Regions from separate parts of the Vibrio sp. QJM3NY_39 genome, predicted to be linked through region 2. Evidence: predicted binding sites of a transcription regulator. Region 2 holds the regulator's gene; the other holds the start of a gene.
What was found. The regulator PurR, encoded in region 2, represses purine synthesis genes. The targets are predictions, from matches to a motif close to TNANGNAAACGTTTNCNTNA.
Positions count from the first base shown of each region.

Region 1: AC3CHU_RS04440 (NupC/NupG family nucleoside CNT transporter) is a predicted target of PurR. The motif match lies at 3,719-3,738, and genes of this name have one in related genera.

Region 1 covers NZ_CM173505.1:950,651-956,366, reverse strand. The annotation lists gene folD (bifunctional methylenetetrahydrofolate dehydrogenase/methenyltetrahydrofolate cyclohydrolase FolD) at 1-273, shown strand, start outside; gene AC3CHU_RS04445 (cation:proton antiporter) at 444-2,258, opposite strand; gene AC3CHU_RS04440 (NupC/NupG family nucleoside CNT transporter) at 2,474-3,673, opposite strand; gene AC3CHU_RS04435 (LysR family transcriptional regulator) at 3,878-4,798, opposite strand; gene AC3CHU_RS04430 (lytic murein transglycosylase) at 4,951-5,716, opposite strand, start outside.
Region 2 covers NZ_CM173505.1:1,197,314-1,203,029, forward strand. The annotation lists gene glgA (glycogen synthase GlgA) at 1-505, shown strand, start outside; gene AC3CHU_RS05480 (alpha/beta fold hydrolase) at 791-1,588, shown strand; gene AC3CHU_RS05485 (putative signal transducing protein) at 1,728-2,045, opposite strand; gene AC3CHU_RS05490 (TVP38/TMEM64 family protein) at 2,099-2,779, opposite strand; gene AC3CHU_RS05495 (TfoX/Sxy family DNA transformation protein) at 2,915-3,505, opposite strand; cyclic di-GMP riboswitch class I at 3,633-3,718, opposite strand; gene purR (HTH-type transcriptional repressor PurR) at 3,889-4,893, opposite strand; gene torD (molecular chaperone TorD) at 5,210-5,716, opposite strand, start outside.

The sequences.
Region 1 (5,716 bases), 250 kb from region 2:
CTTGAAGGTCACGTACGTCAAGCAGACGTTGTTGTGGTTGCCGTTGGTAAGCCTAACTTCATTCCTGGTGCTTGGATTAAGAAAGGTGCTGTTGTGGTCGATGTTGGTATCAACCGTTTGGAATCTGGCAAGCTCGTTGGCGACGTTGAATACGATGTGGCTAAAGAGAGCGCAAGCTTCATCACACCAGTACCGGGTGGTGTAGGCCCAATGACAGTGGCGAGCCTAATCGAGAATACAATGATCGCTTGTGAGCAATTTCACTCGAAATAGTCGGCAATGACAGCTTAGGTAGTAATACCTGTGGCATGAATTGCCTCGCCCTAGAGTAAAATAAGCTAGAGCAAAATTAGAAAGCCGCAGCGTGAAAACGTTGCGGCTTTTTTGATACTGAGCTATTCGTTTTTGATACAAAGCGACTCGCTTTAAATACAGAGCACTAGCTACTTATCTGGAGTATCGATACCTTCAATCTCTTCCGAAAGCGGCAATAAACTAATGACCTGACACTCCGTTGATATGAGTTTTTCCAATTCAGAACCTTGTGTCACTAAGCGAAAATCACCATCATTAATCACGCCAAGTGGAATCGCTTTAGGATACAGCGCGTTAAACTCATTAAGGTCAAATGCTTCGGTCAAACCCGTGCTCTTAATTTGGCTACCTTGAGCCATCAAGGAGTTAAGTTTGGAATAGGTAACCCCTTCTGAAAACAGGCTTCTATTACCATCGCGGCTCACCTGATGCCTTTCATGTTTATTTTCTGATGATTCAAGTTCAAACACCTTATTCTCACCAAACTCATCTTGATAGTGCATACTGACTAATGGGTTGGTTTGACGGTAAGGCGAAACGATCATGGCACGCCCTATCCCGTCCAATTCCAGATTATTTTCAGCATGGCTCGAAGCTGGATTACCGAAATAGACATTCAAGTTGTCCATGCGCGCTAAGCGAATGCTCTCCCAGTTGGTATCAGCAAGCACACTGTTGATGTTGTGTGTCGCCAGCACTTTGGCAAACTGACGTGAAAAATGAGTCGCACCAAAGAAAATAACCCCTTGTGCCTTCTCTTGAGTCACACCCAGCCTTCTAGCCCACCAACTCGCGGTTAGGCTCTGAATCACTACCGTACCAATAATGACCAAGAACACCATTGGCACCAGTAAATCTGCCCCTTCGATTAATTGCTTCTCTTGAAGCTTGATTGCAAACAGAGAAGAAACTGCGGCCGCAACGATCCCGCGAGGCGCCATCCAGCTCAAAAACCATTTATCTGCTGAAGTAAGATCCGTGCCGATCCCGCTGATCCACACACTCAGAGGACGAGCCACCAGCATGACGACCGCTAATAAGCCAATTCCGCCCCAACCTATTGAGAGGAAAGTCCCTGAATCAAGCCTGCTCGCTAACAGAATAAACAACGCAGAAATGAGTAACACAGTCAGGGTTTCTTTGAATTCAATAATGTCTTCGAGATCCAAGCCTTTCACATTGGCGAGCCAGATACCCATGATGGTCACGGTTAATAAACCGGACTCTTCACTCAGATCATTTGAGAAAGAGAACGCCGCCAGCATTAATGTCAGGACCGCCACGTTACGCAAATAATGTGGAACCCAATGCCCTTGCAGCATCTTGGCAATCAAATAGCCACCGATGATCCCTAAGCCCAAACCAATGGCTAAAGTCAGCCCCAACGCCGACAGAACATGGCTTGTAGGATCGGCTGAAGAGACAATGTATTCGTAAACGAGAACGGCAAACAGAGCGCCAATCGGGTCAATCACTATCCCTTCCCAGCGCAAGATACTGCCTAGCGAAGATTTAGGTTGAATGCTGCGCAGCATGGGAACAATCACCGTTGGGCCAGTCACCACGACTAATGCAGCAAACAACGCCGCCAATGGCCAACTGAAATCGACAAAATAATAAGCCCCCACCACGATGCACGCCCATGTAATCAACATGCCGAAACTCACTAAGTGAGTCACCATGCGGCCATGGCCTCTGATTTCTTTGAAATTAAGAGTCAATGCACCTTCAAACAAAATGATGGCGACCCCTAATGAAATCAACGGGAACAGTACATCACCAAAAATGGCATCAGGATTAAGGATGTTGAGACCGGGACCTAATAGCAGGCCAACGATAAGCAAAGGAAGAATAGCGGGAAGACGCAAACGCCAACCAAGTAGCTGGCAAGCCAAGGACAAGAGTCCAATTAACGCCAAAGAAGAAGTGATCGACAAATCCATTTGTGCCCCTAAACATTTGTACCACACCCTGTGGTACAAACTTATTCACTGAAATAAGAAAGCCTACGTTCTTACACTATAGGCTCTCTTTATCATACTAAGCGAATATTATTGTGGTTAATCAGTCACTTTACTATAGGGAGAGCAAAGCCACGATTAGCTAACTGGGTGGTTATGGCCCAGTTAGAAAGTGCTTATAAGTCACCAATGATTACTTATAGAGAAAGCACCACGCCGGCAATCGCTGCGCTCATTAGGTTGGCAAGCACACCCGCACAAATTGCTTTAAAGCCGTATTGTGAGATGAAAGAACGACGCTCTGGAACTAAGCTGCCCAAACCGCCAATCAAAATGGCCATCGTAGAGATGTTGGCAAAACCACATAGCGCGAAAGTAACGATCGCTTTTGAGTGCTCACTCAGTGCGTCTTTTACGTCCATTAACTGGATGAAAGCCACAAACTCGTTCACAACGATCTTGTTACCGATCAGCGAGCCTGCAACCACAGCCTCAGACCACGGCACACCGATCAGCCATGCAACGGGCGCGAACACATAACCTAGGATAAGTTCGAAGCTTAGGTTTACGCCAAACCAGCCACCAACAATACCTAACAAGCCATTCAGCATTGCTATCACACTGATAAAGGCCAAAAGTGTCGCACCCACTGCAACGGCAATACGAAGTCCAGACATAGCCCCATCTGCCATTGCCTCGACTACGTTTGTTGCTCGTGGAATTTCAACGTCAGACTCAATATTTTCTTGAGCCTCATCTGCGCTACCTGGTACCAAAATCTTGGCCATCAATAGACCAGCAGGAGCAGACATGAATGCCGCAGCGATCAGGTAGTTCAAATCAACACCAAGCGATGCATAACCGACTAGCGTGCCACCAGCTACAGAAGCCAAACCACACACCATGACGGCAAACAGTTGTGAATCCGTCATGTGCTTCAAGTAAGGTTTAACCACCAATGGCGCTTCGATCATGCCAACAAAAATATTCGCAGTAGCAGACAGTGACTCCGCACGGCCTGTACCTAAGAACTTTTGCAAAGCACCGCCGATTAGGTTGATCACCTTTGGCATAAAGCCGATGTGATACAAACCTGAAATCAATGCAGAGAAAAAGATAATGATGCCGAGAACGTTAATAGCGAATACAAATCCGTTATTCGTTAGGCCACCAAATAGGAAGTTAATCCCCTCTTGACCGTAGTTGATCAAGCTAGACACTGCACCAGTGGCTGCATTCAGCACTTCTTTACCCATTGGCACATACAGAACCAGTAGGGCGAATGAGATTTGCAGTAAGAAAGCCAAAGAGACGGTTCTTAGCGGGATATTTTTTCTGTCCGTAGATAGTAACCAAGCGGTTACTAAAATAGTGATAATTCCAAGTAGGGAAGCCATGTGCGTCAACCTAAAGTTGTAGGTAGGAAAGGCGACGCATTCTATAGAGGAAATCGTTTGCGGCAAGTTGAGGTTGTTAATGTGATGTTGGTTGAATCACTCTTTAATAGTGAATTTCACTAAGTAATTGAATTTTAATAATTAACTTTGATTAAAAAACAAACTTTTTCCATATGGAAATTATATTTATAGATTGGGAAACAGTTAGCGGTGCAGTTCAACGCAAGTTTTGAGGTTTTTGTCCCAATAAGTCGGCGATCCGATATGATCTTTGATGAACTCAATCACTGCTGAAAGCTTCTTCGGCATGTTCTTTCTACTCGGATACACGGCATAGAATGGCATCAGCTGACTCGCTCGCCATTCCGGTAAAACTTGGATGAGCTTGCCCGTTCTAAACTCTTCTTTGACTAAGTAAGTCGCTAGGTAAGCAACGCCCCAACCTGATACTGCCGCGTCTCGTACCGCTTCAGCCAAATCCACCGAGTAATCGCCCGCCACTTTAACACTGAGATTTTCTTGGCCGTTATCAAATGCCCATGACGTGTAATCACGTTCACGGCTGCGGTAGATAAGGCAGTTATGGTCAATCAGATCAGATGGCACGTGTGGAGTCCCTGCCTTAATCAGATAATCCGGTGATGCGGCTACCACAAACTGGCTATCGGCTAAACGCTGCGCAATGTAACCTTCAGGCAAGTCTTCATTGTTAGTGATCCAGAGATCCAAGCGCTCCTCAATCATGTCCACTTTGTAATCGAACAAATGCACTTCAATTCTCAGCTGAGGGTAAAGCTGTCTAAGCTGGTCAATCGCTGGAATGATATGCAGTGTGCCAAATGACTGAGACAAGCCTATACGGAATATTCCAGAAATGTCGTCACGCTGGCTATCCATGTCCATTTGAGCCGCTTTCACCGTATTGAACAGCTGCTCACAATGCTGATAGAACACTTCTCCAGCTTCGGTTAACGTAAGGCTGCGTGTGGTTCTTTGCACTAACTTGATACCTATCGAATCCTCGAGCAAAGCAATTTGTTTACTGATGTGAGATACCGACACATTCAAGCTTTTTGCTGCACTGGTAAAGCCTTCATGCTTGATCAACGCATGGAATATCACCATCTGTGCGGCTCTATCTGTTAGCACAAAACCACCTTCTTAAATATCTGAAATATAAAATAAAAAGGACTCCGAAGAGTCCTTTAATCTGTTCTGCCTATAGTAGGCTAAATGCTATTCAAAGCGACCTAGTTCTATTAATCAGATTGAGTCTATTAATCAAACTTAATTCTATCGGCTAGGTGGCTGACCGCCAACGCAAAGTAATAAGAACGATTCCACTTCATTAACACATTGTAGTTGTTGTAAATGAGGTACGAACGACCCGTTTCATCGTCCGGCATTATCAACCAAGCTTTTATATCTTCATCAAGTGTAGGCAGTGGGCGATCGTCATAACGCTTAATACCAAGTTCAGACCACTCTTTTAGGTATTTCGCTTTGTCTTCGTCTCGACCTTGCATCTCAATAGACACGGTTGATGGAACGTGAACCTGACGCCCCCAAGTATATTTGTCATCCCAACCCGATTGGCTGAGATAATTCGCCGCCGAAGCAAACACGTCTTCTTCAGTACCCCAAATATCTTTCTTGCCATCACCACTGCCATCAGCGGCGTAAGCTAAAAATGAGCTAGGCATAAACTGAGGTTGCCCCATCGCGCCAGCCCAAGAGCCTTTCATCTCTTTTGGTGCAATATGGCCTTGATCAAGAATCTTCAATGCCGCCATCGCTTCGCTACGGAAGAAGGCTTCTCTGCGACCTTCATAAGCCATGGTTGTTAGAGCATCAATAACACTGTAATTCCCCGTGAACTTACCAAAATTACTCTCTACACCCCATAGAGCGACAATGAATCTTGGTTGAACACCATATTCATCCCCAATACGCTTTAACGCTGTGTAGTGTTTCTTATAGAGTGATCTCGCCTGCTTCACTTTCCAGTCAGGAACCGCACGTGGAATGTATTCATCCAGAGTC
Region 2 (5,716 bases):
TTACTTACTGCCTATCATCGAGCAGTTTTTGAAAAACGATCTTCAGATCGTGATTGTTGGTACTGGTGATCCAGTTTTAGCGAGTCAGCTGAAAGAGCTGTCGGCACTTCACTCAGATAAGTTCTCGTTTGTAGAAGCGTATAATAATGAGCTTGCGCACTTAGTTGAAGCGGGTTCTGATTTCTTCTTGATGCCTTCGGAGTTCGAACCTTGTGGCTTAAACCAAATCTACAGCATGGCTTACGGTACGTTACCGATTGTTCGCTCTGTGGGCGGTTTAAAAGACAGTGTGAATGATTACGATCAGGATCCCGAGATAGCGACCGGCTTTGCTTTTGAAGAGCCAACACCGCAAGCGTTACTGGCAGTATTGCATCGTTCATTACTACTTTATGCACAAAACCCCGCTGAAATTAAGCGTGTTCAACTTTACGCGATGCAACAAGATTTTAGTTGGGAAGATGCGGCAAAAGAATATCTTACGATGTACCATTCTGCATTTTAAAGTGCTGAATTAGCTGTAAAATAAGCTGATGTATAACAACTGAACTTAATAGTAGAAGGCGCTCTGATAGTAGAGTGCCTTTTTGTTTTCTGGTCAGATCACATCACGTTTAGGAAGAGAAAACTTGCAAACTCATTTTAGTCAGGTAGAAAAGGTGGGGTAGGTATTCACATGACTAATGTTAGGTTTGACACTATTATCACTTAAATTTCTTGATTGCGTGATATCCTTAGCCATCGCCTTGTGATGAGGCAGAGCACCATTCCAATAATTAAAGCGATAGGTATGTCTGAGAGTTTACTATTTCATAAAACATTTACTCACCCTACGAGCGATGAGTGGGTTGTATTTGTGCATGGCGCAGGAGGCAGTTCCTCCATTTGGTTTAAGCAGATCAAAGCGTATAAACAGCACTTCAACTTGCTTCTCATTGATTTGAGAGGGCATGGTAAATCAGACAACATCCTCAAAGAGCTGATTTCGAATCGTTATACGTTCAAAGCGGTAACGCTCGATATTCTTAAGGTGTTAGACCATCTGAAAATCCGTTCTGCACACTTTGTAGGCATGTCTTTGGGCACGATTATTGTCCGTAATGTCGCAGAGCTAGCGGCTGGCCGAGTACGTTCAATGGTACTAGGTGGTGCCGTGACCAAACTCAACACTCGCTCTCAAGTCTTAATCAAGTTGGGTAACTTGAGTAAGCACATCATTCCTTATATGTGGTTATACAGCCTTTTTGCTTACGTTGTGATGCCACAAAAAAGCCAAAAAGAATCACGTAACCTGTTTATCCGCGAAGCCAAAAAGCTGTGCCAAAAAGAGTTTAAACGCTGGTTTATCCTTACGGCTGATGTGAACCCATTGATGAAGTACTTTAAAGACCGAGAGTTGCCGATTCCAACTTTGTATTTGATGGGCGAGCGCGACTACATGTTCATCAAGCCAGTAAAAGAAATGGTAGAAGCGCATAAGTCGAGTGAGTTGGTAGAAATTGCCAACTGTGGGCATGTGTGCAACGTAGAAAACCCTGAAGAATTCAATCAACGATCTATCGCTTTTATTCAAAAGCAAATTCAGTGATTCTTTAGCAGAACAGATGCTCGAATAGAATTGAAACAAAAACGGGAAGCTAATTTTAGCTTCCCGTTTTTATTTGGAGGAGGTATCTGACCGAGTTGTTATATAAGGCCGTTGGAGCCACTTTACCTTTCAAAACCTGCTATTCAGGTGAAGCAGTACCGCACTGCCAACAAGAACCGAATTGTGCTTCGTTGACTTCATGACATTCTCCGCAACGCCACTCTTCATAAATGATCGAATCTTGCTGTTTCTGGTAGTCATTAACAACTGCCCGGGCTTTGCTCGCCAATTCTGGCTCATATAACCATACGTAAGGGTCAGTTTCTTCGGCAAATGGGATTTCCCCTTTCAAACCGAATAACCCTTCACCACGAACTTCACACGCAATATTCATACTTTCTAGTAATCCACAGATGATGTGGGCTTCTGTCGGATTCGATGCACTGAAGATTTTCATTGAGATAGAACCTTATCTGGCTATATGCGTTATTTAGCTATTATAAGTATACGTTATTCAGCCACAGGTGCTGAGCGAAATTTATTCATCAACCATTTAGCAATGATTGGGAATACACCCAGCAAGGCAAATGACAATAGTACTGAAGGGGACACGATACCCGAAAGTGAATCAATTTCCGCGAGTTGAGTACCAGCATTCAAGAAAACGGCAGTACCCGGTAACATTCCTATTTGACTTGTAATGTAATAGCGACTCACAGACATCGGTGTTAGACCCATCAACAGGTTGATAAGGAAAAATGGGAATACAGGAATCAGACGCAGAGAAAACAAGTAAAATGCTCCGTCTTTTTCAACGCCCTTGTTAATCGTTGCTAATTTGTCACCAAATTTAGTTTGGATCCAGTCACGTAACAGATAACGGCTACTTAAAAACGCGAGGGTTGCACCAATGGCACTGGCGAAAGAGACCAGCAGCAAACTATTCCAGAAACCAAATAGCGCAGCCCCTAACAGGGTCACAACAGCAGCACCAGGAATTGAGAAAGCAGTAATCATTACATACGCGACAAAATAGATAGCAGCGGCAGCAATGAAGTTGCTATCAATGTAGTCATTTAAAACGGCTTGTTGGGCCTTGGCATTTTCAAGCGTTAGGTATTGGCCGAAATTGACGCCTAACAAGACGATGGTTACGACCAACACAATACCCAATATCATTTTCTTACTCATTGATACTTCCTCTAAATTTTCAATGTATACCATTAGTATAGATAGACAGGCAAAGCATAGATTAACTTTCAGCAGATATAAAAAAAGCCGCAGTAAATGCGGCTTAGTTATGTATATAGTTTTTCACTTACAATGTTAATTGACGCGATTGATAAGCTCTTCACGACGCTGCTGCGGTATAACAGACCAATGTGTGCCATTGATCGCGCCTTCTAGCGCCCAAAGTAGTTCAATACTGACAGAAGACGCATGTGATTCTTTGATGGCGTTAAATGCGTTTACAGAGCCAGATTCATATAAACGCTCTACGGAATCGATCCCTGCTTTTTTCAACATACGCTCAGTGGCGAGTCGAAGGTTGGGCAGATCTTTGAGTCGAGTAGGCTTAGCTGAAGATTGCTCAGCTTTTTCTTCTTTAGCAAAACCCAGAGACGTTGTTGCAAGCTGCAAGATTTTCTCTTGGTCTTGCCACAGGCCTTCGGGTAAAGCGAAATATTTAGTAACGACAGGGAAACCACGTTTTTTGTAGACGTACGGTTGAAACCCTTGTTGTTCGAACTGTTTCGTTGTGCATTTGTCTGCTCGTATGTGCAGCTGGTCATTTACAACCAGAGCAAACATAGTGTCATCAGCAAAAAGACCGAAGCCACCAAACATCGAGCGTGATTTTATTTTTCCTAGGGATTCAAATAATTTCATTGAATCCTTTAGTATCGGTTTATCCATGTTATTTATCTCGGTGTATTTGAACTACGCCACCAAATAAGCAGGTCCGAGAGATTAGCAAAATGTTGCAATTAAATTGTCAATTAGCCGTAAATTACTAAATTATTAGTAGTTACTGCATTTTGCCATCGGTAACCCCGCTACCATACCAACGAGTGGTTTAGGCCGGAAGCTTTGCGTCTCACTCTTTCAAGTGATTTGCCCTGTGCGTGACTGATTGAATAGAATAAAGTTTTTGTTGAATGAGGCTCACACTTGTTATTTCAAAATGTGATACTGCTTCAATTAATGATCTTTCCAGTATGATACCAGGTTCATTGATGTTGTTGATAAAAAAAGCGCACCTAAAGGTGCGCTTGATTAAACTAAACTGAATTTATCAATTAATTTAACGTTTTAACTGTGCTTCGCTCAACAATTTCAGGGTGCATTTCGAATACACGTTTTTCATGGTCTTTGTCTTTGATGCGTTCTAACAAAATTTCGAATGCATTCTTACCAACACGACGCTTCGGTTGGTGAACCGTGGTCAATGGTGGAGAGAAGTATTCAGCTAACTCGATGTTATCGTAACCAATCACTGAAATATCTTCAGGGATACGAATACCTTGTTGTTGTAAGCGACTCATTAGGCCAAGTGCCATGGTGTCGTTAAAACAGAATACGGCTGTAGGGCGATCTTCCATTTTAATAATTTGATCAGCAGCAATCACAGCGGTATCACACTCAAAGTTGCCTTCAATGATTAGACGCTCATCAGTAGCTATTTTGGCTTCACCCAACGCACGTTTGTAACCTGCAATACGTTCTACACATGCTGCTTTGTCTAAGTGGCCACTTAAGCAAGCAATCTTAGAATGACCGCGTTCAATAAGGTACTTGGTTGCCAGATAGCCACCTTCTTCAGAGTTATCAATGATCTTATCGGCTTGAGAGGTCTCAGGGCCCCAATCCATGACAACTTTAGGGATATCAGCGTGACGGTCTAACATCTCTCTTAATTCTTCAGTTAGGTCTGAACACATAACCAAGATGCCATCTACACGTTTCTCTGCAAGCATTCGAATGTAGTCGCGCTGCTTCTCATAGATACCGCCAGTGTTACACAAGATCAAAGTGTAACCTTGACGGTAACAGTAACTCTCAACACCATCGATAACTTCAGAGAAGAATAGGTTGGTTGATTGAGTCACTAGCATGCCGATAGTGCGCGTTGTATTACATTTTAAGCTACGAGCAACAGCACTCGGCGCGTAGTTTAGTTCGTCTACGGCTTTGTTTACTTTTTCTTGAGTCGCTTCTGCAACAAAGCGAGTTTTGTTGATTACGTGAGAAACGGTTGTTGTTGATACGCCTGCTAAGCGAGCGACATCTTTTATAGTGGCCATGGTTTTATCCTATTAGAAGCTACTTTCCCAAAGTACGGAATGAAGTAGCCGTTAAGCTACCTAACTAAGAGCTTAAATTTGTAGGGCTCTTTGGGTACTAAAGTGCTAAAAAACAAAAAACCGCTATTGAGCGGCTTGTCTTAACACCGAAATGCTCAAAACTATAATAAGCATAGCATTTCGTGAATGTTTCATATTTTATCGTTTGCGGTCACAATTTTAGACTGACTAGAAATTACTCGCAATAAAATTCACCCGGAAATCCGGGTGAATTGTCACATTCTTCTGAATTTATTTAACGAGTCATCCAATCAGCTTATTCACCAGCAAGGTATTGGGTGTCCAATTTGCAGAATGCAAGTAGCAGAGATGAGACTGATGCGTAGAAACCGAATTCGTCAACGTCATGACATTTAACGTTGAACTTTGGTACCCAAGTAAGAAGTTGTTGCTCGATAAATTGCTGTTGAACAGCGAAGGATTTTTCTAGCTCTTCTTCAAGCTCCGTTTCATTAGAACGGATGATCAAGTTGCCAAGGAAGTCGAGTTCGATAGCGATGTGGTCAGCTGGTTCTTTTAGGTCTTGGTTCACCACTAAGTTGTGCTTGGCCATGATCTCTTCCATATCTTTTGCTGGCTTATCATTCAAAAGGCCAGTCTCACCGATATACATAGAAGCGTAAGGAAGTGCGCCATGCTTATCTGTTTTTAAGAATAAGTCACAGAAGTCAGCAGACAATTCTAGTTGAGCATCCTCACGCGTTTGTAGGCGGTTTAGCGCATCCACTAGGCTATCGATCGCCGGTTTTAGTGTTTCATTTTC